One region of the Pseudomonas sp. 37 R 15 genome, then DNA from elsewhere that is predicted to be linked to it. Evidence: riboswitches for the same ligand, from Rfam matches in the RefSeq annotation. Region 1 holds a riboswitch; the other holds the start of a gene.
What was found. Region 1 has a riboswitch for cobalamin ahead of cobO (cob(I)yrinic acid a,c-diamide adenosyltransferase). Riboswitches for the same ligand answer to the same signal wherever they lie in the genome.
Positions count from the first base shown of each region.

Region 1 (4,301 bases):
CTCGCGGGTGAGCCACGCCGGAATCTATGTGGGCGAGGGCCGTTTTGTGCACGCGCCGCAGACCGGCGGTACGGTGAAGCTCGATACCTTGTCCAAGGCGTATTGGCAGAATGCCTACCTGAGCGCCAAGCGCGTGCTGCCGGCAAACCTGGCACGCAATCCCTGAGTCAGACACAGACCTGATTTAAATGTGGGAGGGGGCTTGCCCCCGATGAGGGAGGGTCAGTTGATAAAATTTCAGTTGACCCACCGCCATCGGGGGCAAGCCCCCTCCCACATTGGTTTTGTATCTGTCTCGGAAATATTTATTTGGCAGCAGACACCCGCCACACCTTATTGCCCACATCATCAGCCACCAGCAATGCACCTTGCTGATCGATCACCACGCCCACCGGCCGGCCCAGGGCGTTCTCGTCCTTATCCAGGAACCCGGTCAGCACATCCACCGGCTTGCCTTTCGGTTGCCCACCCTCGAACGGCACGAAGATCACCTTGTAGCCGCTGTGCGGCTTGCGATTCCACGAGCCATGCTGGCCGATGAACGCGCCGTTGCTGAACTGGGCAGGGAGTTTGTTGCCGGTGGCGAAGGTCAGCCCCAGCGACGCGGTATGCGGGCCTACCGCATAGTCCGGCGCGATGGCTTTGGCCACCAACTGCGGGTTCTGCGGCGTGACGCGCACATCCACATGCTGCCCGTAATAGCTGAAAGGCCAGCCGTAGAAGGCGCCGTCCTTGACCGAAGTGATGTAGTCCGGCACCAAATCACTGCCGATCTCATCGCGCTCGTTCACCGCCGTCCATAGTTTGCCGCTCTGGGGTTCCCAGGCCATGCCGTTGGGATTGCGCAGGCCGGAGGCGAAAATACGATGCTGGCCCGTGGCGCGGTCGACCTCCCAGATCGCCGCCCGGCCTTCTTCGGCTTCCAGGCCGTTCTCGCCGACGTTGCTGTTGGAGCCGACGCTGACATACAGCTTGCTGCCATCCTGGCTGGCCACCACGTTTTTGGTCCAGTGATGGTTGAGGCTGCCGCCCGGTAGATCGACGACCTTGGTGCCGGCCGCCTTGATCGCGGTTTCGCCAGGCTGATAGGGGAAGCGCAGCAACTTGTCCGAGTCGGCCACGTACAGGTCGTTGCCGACCAGGGCCATGCCGAACGGCGAGTTGAGGTTTTCCAGGAACACCGTGCGCGTTTCGGCGACGCCGTCATGGTCGGCGTCGCGCAGCAGGGTGATGCGGTTCGGGCTCGGCACACCAGCGCCGGCGCGGCCCATGACTTTTTCCATGACCCAGCCGCGAATGCCTTTGGTGTCATCCGGCTTGGGCGGTGCGTTGGTCTCGGCCACCAGTATGTCGCCGTTGGGCAGCACATAGAGCCAGCGCGGATGCTCCAGGCCCTCGGCGAATGCGGCCACTTGCGTGCCGGCAGCGGCGGTTGGCCTGGCGCCGTCGGGCCAGCCGACAGCTGGTGCGATGTTCACGGTAGGGATCAGCGTCTTGTTTGGTTCCGGCAGCTTGGGCGAGGGCCCGGTGCCATCCGTCACCTGCAGGGTAGAGCTTTCTCCGCAGGCGGCGAGGGTGCCGGCCAGCATGATCAGTAAGGCAAGTCTGGTTTTATGCATGGTGTTCTCCTGAATACCTGTAAGGGTAGAGAAGCACATCACCTTGATGGTTCAAGTACAGGACCAGCTTTAATTGACGCTCCACCCCCAACCCACTAACCTTCGCGGCTTGTTTCAGGTGCTCCGTGGCGTACGCGTCGACAGAGTGAAACAGGGAAGCCGGTGAGTGAGCGCACTTGTACACAGTGCTGCCGCAATTCCGGCGCTGCCCCCGCAACGGTAAATGAGTCAAGACGGCGCTGTTGGCCACTGTATCGCAGGCGATATGGGAAGGCGCGCCGTCGGCCTGCACGGTCTTTTACACAGACCGAGTGCCACTCATGAGCCCGGAGACCGGCCTGAAACATTCAACAGCATCACGGTGGGCGATGCTTGGCTGTCTGTTTTGTTTTTTTCCTGCCCGCCGTTTTTTGTCCAGCCCCAACGGAGAGCTGCCATGACCGATACCCCCGACCGCGACGAACGCCACCTGGCGCGCATGCTGCGCAAAAAAGCCGTGATCGATGAACGCATCGCCAATTCGCCCAATGAGTGCGGTTTGCTGCTGGTGCTGACCGGCAACGGCAAGGGCAAGAGCAGCTCGGCCTTCGGCATGCTGGCCCGGGCCATGGGCCATGGCATGCAGTGCGGCGTGGTGCAGTTTATCAAGGGGCGCAACAGTACCGGCGAAGAGATGTTCTTCCGCCGTTTCCCCGAGCAAGTGCGCTTCCATGTGATGGGCGAGGGCTTTACCTGGGAAACCCAGGATCGCCAGCGCGATATCGCCGCCGCCGAAGCGGCCTGGGCGGTATCCAGGGCGATGCTGAATGACCCCTCCATCGGCCTGGTGGTGCTGGACGAGTTGAACATCGCCCTCAAGCACGGCTACCTTGACCTGGACCAGGTGCTCGGCGACCTGCAAGCCCGCCCGCCGATGCAGCACGTGGTGGTCACCGGCCGGGGTGCCAAGCCGGAACTGATCGAAATGGCCGATACCGTCACCGACATGGGCATGCTCAAGCACGCGTTCCAGGCCGGTATCAAGGCTCAGAAAGGCGTCGAACTTTGAATCAGCCCCGTCATTGCCCGGCCGTATTGATCGCCGCACCGGCGTCCGGCCAGGGCAAAACCACGGTCACCGCCGCGTTGGCGCGTTTGCACCGCAACCTGGGGCGCAAGGTTCGCGTATTCAAATGCGGGCCGGACTTCCTTGACCCGATGATTCACGAACGCGCCAGTGGCGCGCCGGTGTATCAATTGGACATGTGGATGGTCGGCGAGCAGGAAAGTCGTCGCTTGTTGTGGGAAGCGGCGGGTGAGGCCGACCTGATCCTGATCGAAGGCGTGATGGGCCTGTTCGACGGCACCCCTTCCAGCGCCGACCTGGCGCGGCATTTCGGGGTGCCGGTGCTGGGCGTGATCGACGGCACGGCCATGGCGCAGACCTTCGGCGCGCTCGCGTTAGGCCTGGCACGCTACCAGCCGGACCTGCCCTTCGCCGGGGTGCTCGCCAACCGCGTCGGCACACTGCGCCATGCGCAGTTGCTGGAGGGCAGCCTGACCGAAGGCTTGCGTTGGTACGGCGCGCTGTCGCGCGAAACCGGCATCGAATTGCCCAGCCGTCACCTGGGCCTGGTGCAAGCCAGCGAACTGAATGACCTCGACGCGCGCCTGGACGCCGCCGCCCAAGCGCTGGGCAGCAGTTGCGAAGTGGCCGTGCCGCCGCCGGTAATGTTTGCCGCGCCCGAAGTCATCGAGGCCGAGCCCTTGCTCGCCGGGGTACGCATTGCGGTAGCCCGCGACGAAGCCTTCGCCTTTACCTACGGCGCCAGCCTCGACCTGCTGCGGGCCATGGGCGCGCAGCTCACGTTTTTCTCGCCCCTTCACGATCATGCGTTGCCTGACGCCGACAGCCTGTACCTGCCAGGTGGCTACCCGGAACTGCATCACCTGGCGCTGTCGCAAAATACTGCAATGCTTGAGGCGATCCGCGCCCATCATGCCGCCGGCAAGCCATTGCTCGCCGAGTGTGGCGGCATGCTGTATTTGCTCGACTCGCTGACCGATGTCGACGGCAACCGCGCCGAACTGCTCGGTCTGCTGCAGGGCGATGCAGTGATGCAAAAGAAATTGGCCGCCCTGGCGCTGCAAATCGTGGAGCTGCCCGAGGGCACGTTGCGCGGGCATACCTATCATCACTCCTTGACCAGCACAGCGTTGGAGCCGATCGCCCGCGGGCTTAGCCCCAATGGTGGGCGCGGGGCCGAGGCGGTCTATCGGCAGGGGCGGATGACAGCCTCCTATGTGCACTTTTACTTTCCGTCGAACCCGGCGGCGGTGGCCGCATTGTTTGCGCCAGGTCCCGACACCGCTATCGGGGGCAAGTCGAATCGTCGCACCGCCCCTCCCACAATTGACCGAGTTGAAACCCCATCCAATGTGGGAGGGGGCTTGCCCCCGATGAGGCCATGACTGACCACGCCTTCCCCGAAGCCGACCGCCAAGCCGTCTACCGCGCCATCGCCGAACGCCGCGACATGCGCCACTTCAGCGGTGGCACCGTCGCGCCTGAATTACTGCAGCGCCTGCTCCAGGCCGCCCACCAGGCGCCGAGCGTCGGCCTGATGCAGCCGTGGCGCTTTATCCGCATCAGTGACCGTCAATTGCGGGGCCGGATTCAACAACTGGTGGAAGCAGAACGCA
Region 1 is NZ_CVTV01000018.1:75,894-80,194, reverse strand. Features, by position in the region: gene BFQ04_RS04255 (C40 family peptidase) at 1-166, shown strand, start outside; gene BFQ04_RS04250 (PQQ-dependent sugar dehydrogenase) at 306-1,619, opposite strand; cobalamin riboswitch at 1,719-1,976, shown strand; gene cobO (cob(I)yrinic acid a,c-diamide adenosyltransferase) at 2,056-2,667, shown strand; gene BFQ04_RS04240 (cobyrinate a,c-diamide synthase) at 2,664-4,070, shown strand; gene bluB (5,6-dimethylbenzimidazole synthase) at 4,067-4,301, shown strand, end outside.

Region 2 (4,301 bases), on a different contig from region 1:
CAGCAGTCGCGAGTGCCCGGTGCCGAGCATCAAGCGCACGGCATGGGGGATCACCAGCCCGACAAACCCGATGGAACCGACAATCGACACCATCACCGCCGTGACCACTGCCGCGCAGCCCACCAGCACAACCTGCACGCGACGCACCGGGATGCCCAGCGAGGCCGCCGAATCGGTGCCGAAGGTAAACGCATCCAATGCACGTCGGTGCCACAGGCACACCACCAGCCCTGCGACCGCCACCGGCACCGCCAGCCACACCGATGGCCAGCGCACGCCGCTGAGGTTGCCCAGCAGCCAGAACATGATGCCGCGGGCCTGTTCGGAGCTGGCGGATTTGGTAATCAGGAACGCGGTGAGCGCATTGAACAACTGCGAACCGGCGATGCCGGCGAGGATGATCTGGCCGGTGCCGCTGGCGGAACCGCTGGCCCGCGCCAGCAGGATCACCAGTGCAAACGCGGCCATGGCGCCGACAAAGGCGCCCGCCGACAACGAAATCAAACCGCCGCCCACCCCGAGCAAGGCAATCAGCACCGCACCGGTCGAGGCGCCGGCGCTGATGCCCAGCAAATACGGGTCGGCCAACGGGTTGCGCAGCAACGATTGCAGGATCACCCCACAAGTCGCCAGGCCCGCACCACAGGCACCGGCGACCAGGGCGCGGGTCAGGCGGTAGTTCCATACCACGCCTTCATCGATGGGATCGAGCACATAGCCAGCCGCCCACAGTTTGTTGGCGAGCACCTGGAGCACCACCTGCGGCGAGATAGCGGTTTCGCCGATGGCCACACCGGCAAGCAGGGCGATCAGCAGCAGCGTGAGGGCGAGCAGGGTCCGTATCATTGCGGCAGGTTGTAGCCGTCGATGGCGGCGGCCAGCTGTTCCAGGCCGTCGAAGGTGCGCAGGCTGGCCTGCAGCGCGAGGGCGTCGAGGATGATGATGCGGTTGTGTTTCACCGCGTCCATGTTGCGCGTCACCGGGTCGCTACGCAGGAAGGCCAGCTTCTTTTCATGGTCGTCGGCGGGGTAGCGGCGGCGGTCCATGCGCGCGATCACCAGGAAGGTAGGGTTGGCCTTGGCGATGGTTTCCCAGCCGACGGCGGGCCATTCTTCATCCGATTGCACCACGTTGCGCAGGCCGAGGGTTTGCAGCATGAATTGCGGAACCCCTTTGTGGCCGGCCACGTAAGGGTCGCTGGCCATTTCGGCGCTGGAGAACCACACCAGCGCGCTGGCCTGTTTCAAACCTTTGCTCTGCGCGGTGGCAATCGACTTGGCCAGGCGCGCCTTGAGTTCATCGGTCAGTTGCTGGCCGCGCGCTTGCACGTCGAAGATCTCGGCCAGTTGGCTGAGGCTCTTGTAGATCGTCTCGATGCGAAACGGCTCCAGCCGCGTGCCGTCGGCGCCGACCAGATTGTCCTTGCCTTCGCAGTCGGAGGGCAGCAGGTAGGTGGGAATATTCAGTTCGTGAAACTGTTCGCGGGTACCCACCACGCCTTGAGGGCCGACCACCCATTCCAGCTCGGCGGCCACCAGTTGCGGGCGCTTGGCGATGACCGCCTCGAAGCTCGGCTCGTTATTGGCCAGGCGCTCGATGCTGTCGTTCTGCGCCTTGTACTGCCCCAGCACATCGTTGAACCACAGCGAAGTACCGACCACTTTATTGCCCACTCCCAGCGCATACAGCATCTCGGTGGCGGCCTGGCCGATCGTCACGCTGCGCGCGGGGGCTTGCTGGAAGGTGAGGCTGTTGCCGCAGTTCTCGACCGTCAGCGGGTAGTGAGTAGGCGCGGCGTGGGCCAGGGCACACAAGCCCAGGCCAGTGATCAGGGCCGAAACGCGTAGCAGCATGGGGCAATCTCCGGTGAACCGTACGTGAAGCAGGGGCGGTACGGCTCGGAAACACACCTTCGAACGCTGCAGGTCTGGCAGGGCGCGGATGTCCTTCCCGGACACCCCGCCGGTTAGTGAGTCACTTGGCCGGCAGGTCTCCTGACTGATGCGTCGTCGCCACGCTCCGGCCTTCCCGGACAACGTCCAGTGGCAGTGGGGAGCAGGCTCAGCACCTACAGTTGCGGGGGCAGTTTCGATTGACGTCGCGGGCGGCGTTTCGAATTCCCTGTTAGTCCCGTGTGGGAACCGGCGGCGCTATGGTAGTCGATCACGGCCTGTAGGAGCGAGCTTGCTCGCGAAGGTCGTCAACGATAACGCGAGCGGCCTGATGCGCCGCGGTGCTCTAAGGTGCTTCGCGTGCAAGCTCGCTCCTACAATGGGCCGTGGTCAGAGTCGGATATCCTGCGGCCCCCGGATCAGCGCTTCGATCCGCGTCCCCGTGGCGCGCTCTTCGTTGCTGAAACCGTCGTAGTCGGCCAGGTTGCCGAAGCGGATACCGGTCAATTGTTCGATCTGCAGCACGCTGCGCCGGTAGGTTTTGAGCGGGCCGAATACCAGGTCCAGTTGGTCCAGCTCGCGGCGCTGGTCGATCATGTACGCGCTGGCCGAGGGTTTGCCGTCGTCGCTGAGGTAGGCCACGACTTTCCAGAACGCCTGGGGGATTTTCACGCCACGGTACAGGCGGTCGTCGTCGCCAAACACCGGGCCGCTGAATACGCTGGCGCGGGCTTTCCAGCGCTGGGTGTTGTCGAGGATGTAGTCTTCCAGTTCCAGCCAGGTCTTCTGGTTGAAGCCGCTCATCTGCGGCGAGCAGTTGGTGAAGTGGAAGGTGTCGAGGTTGGCGGTGTTCGCCTCGTTTCCCCAGTTGGGGTCCTGGCGCCGCACCAGATGACCACGGTCCAGGCCATTGCCGGCGTAGAGGTCCTCGCCCACCTGGGCGTCGAGGGGCAGGCGGCCGTCGTAGGCCCAGGTGTCGTTGCTGCGCACGATATCCACGTGCTTGTCGCCATCGATGTTGACGCCGACATACAGTGCCAGGCGTCGGGAGCGCGACATACTGATGGAAAAGTGCGTGTAGTCCAGGCGCCCGGGCTGGGCATCGCCTGCCAGGGTCGAGTCAAGGGTGGGCCAGGGCACACCGAAGCTGCCGAGAAAATCCTCGGCGTAGCCGCGCCGGTCCTGCAGGTCCTTGGCTGCGGTAACCCGCGGCGTCGCAGCCCTGGCCTCCAGCAAGGATGGGCTGGGCGTGATCAGTGGGCGAAGGTCGGCAAGCCTTGGGCGATAGGACAGGTCGATTTTGACGTGACGTGCGGGCATGGGGTATTCCTGATGGGCCTTGGATAAACACGACTGCAACATGATTTCATGACAATTTGGCCCAGGCGGCAGACCCGCGTCTATCCTGAAGTCGTTGACCGGCCGTTCACCACACGCCAAAAAGGAGCCAGCTTATGTGTGTTCGCCAACCGCGAAATCCGATTTTCTGCCTGATCCCGCCGTACATGCTCGACCAGATCGCGCGCCACGGTGACAAAGCCCAACGGGAGGTTGCGCTGCGCACGCGTGCCAAGGACAGCACGTTCCGCTCGTTGCGCATGGTCGCCGTGCCCGCCAAAGGCCCGGCCCGCATGGCGCTGGCGGCGGGCGCCGAGAAACAGCGTTCGATCTACAGCGCCGACAACACCGACAGCCTGCCCGGCAAGCTGATCCGTGGCGAAGGGCAACCCGCCAGCGGTGATGCCGCGGTGGACGAGGCCTACGACGGCCTGGGGGCGACCTTCGACTTTTTCGACCAGGTGTTCGATCGCAATTCCATCGACGATGCCGGCATGGCGCTGGATGCCACCGTGCACTTCGGCCAGGACTACAACAATGCGTTCTGGAACTCGACCCAGATGGTCTTTGGTGATGGCGACCAGCAACTGTTCAACCGCTTCACCGTGGCCCTCGACGTGATTGGGCATGAATTGGCCCACGGGGTCACCGAGGATGAAGCCAAGTTGATGTACTTCAATCAATCCGGTGCGCTGAACGAATCGCTGTCGGATGTGTTCGGGTCGCTGATCAAGCAGTACGCGTTAAAACAAAAGGCCGAGGACGCCGATTGGTTGATCGGCAAAGGGTTGTTTACCAAAAAGATAAAAGGCACTGCACTGCGCTCGATGAAGGCCCCCGGCACTGCATTTGACGACAAGCTGCTGGGCAAGGACCCTCAGCCCGGCCACATGGATGACTTTGTGCAAACCTATGACGACAATGGTGGCGTGCACATCAATTCCGGCATTCCCAACCATGCCTTCTATCAGGTTGCCACCCGGATCGGCGGCTTTGCCTGGGAGCGTGCCGGGCGCATCTGGTACGACGCGTTGCGCGACGCGCGGTTGCGGCCGAACTCGGGGTTTCTGC
Region 2 is NZ_CVTV01000059.1:29,977-34,277, forward strand. Features, by position in the region: gene BFQ04_RS23775 (FecCD family ABC transporter permease) at 1-846, opposite strand, end outside; gene BFQ04_RS23780 (ABC transporter substrate-binding protein) at 843-1,853, opposite strand; cobalamin riboswitch at 1,967-2,161, opposite strand; gene BFQ04_RS23785 (DNA/RNA non-specific endonuclease) at 2,283-3,212, opposite strand; gene BFQ04_RS23790 (M4 family metallopeptidase) at 3,347-4,301, shown strand, end outside.
Region 2: linked by a shared signal. The riboswitch ahead of BFQ04_RS23780 (ABC transporter substrate-binding protein) and the one ahead of cobO (cob(I)yrinic acid a,c-diamide adenosyltransferase) in region 1 are both predicted to bind cobalamin.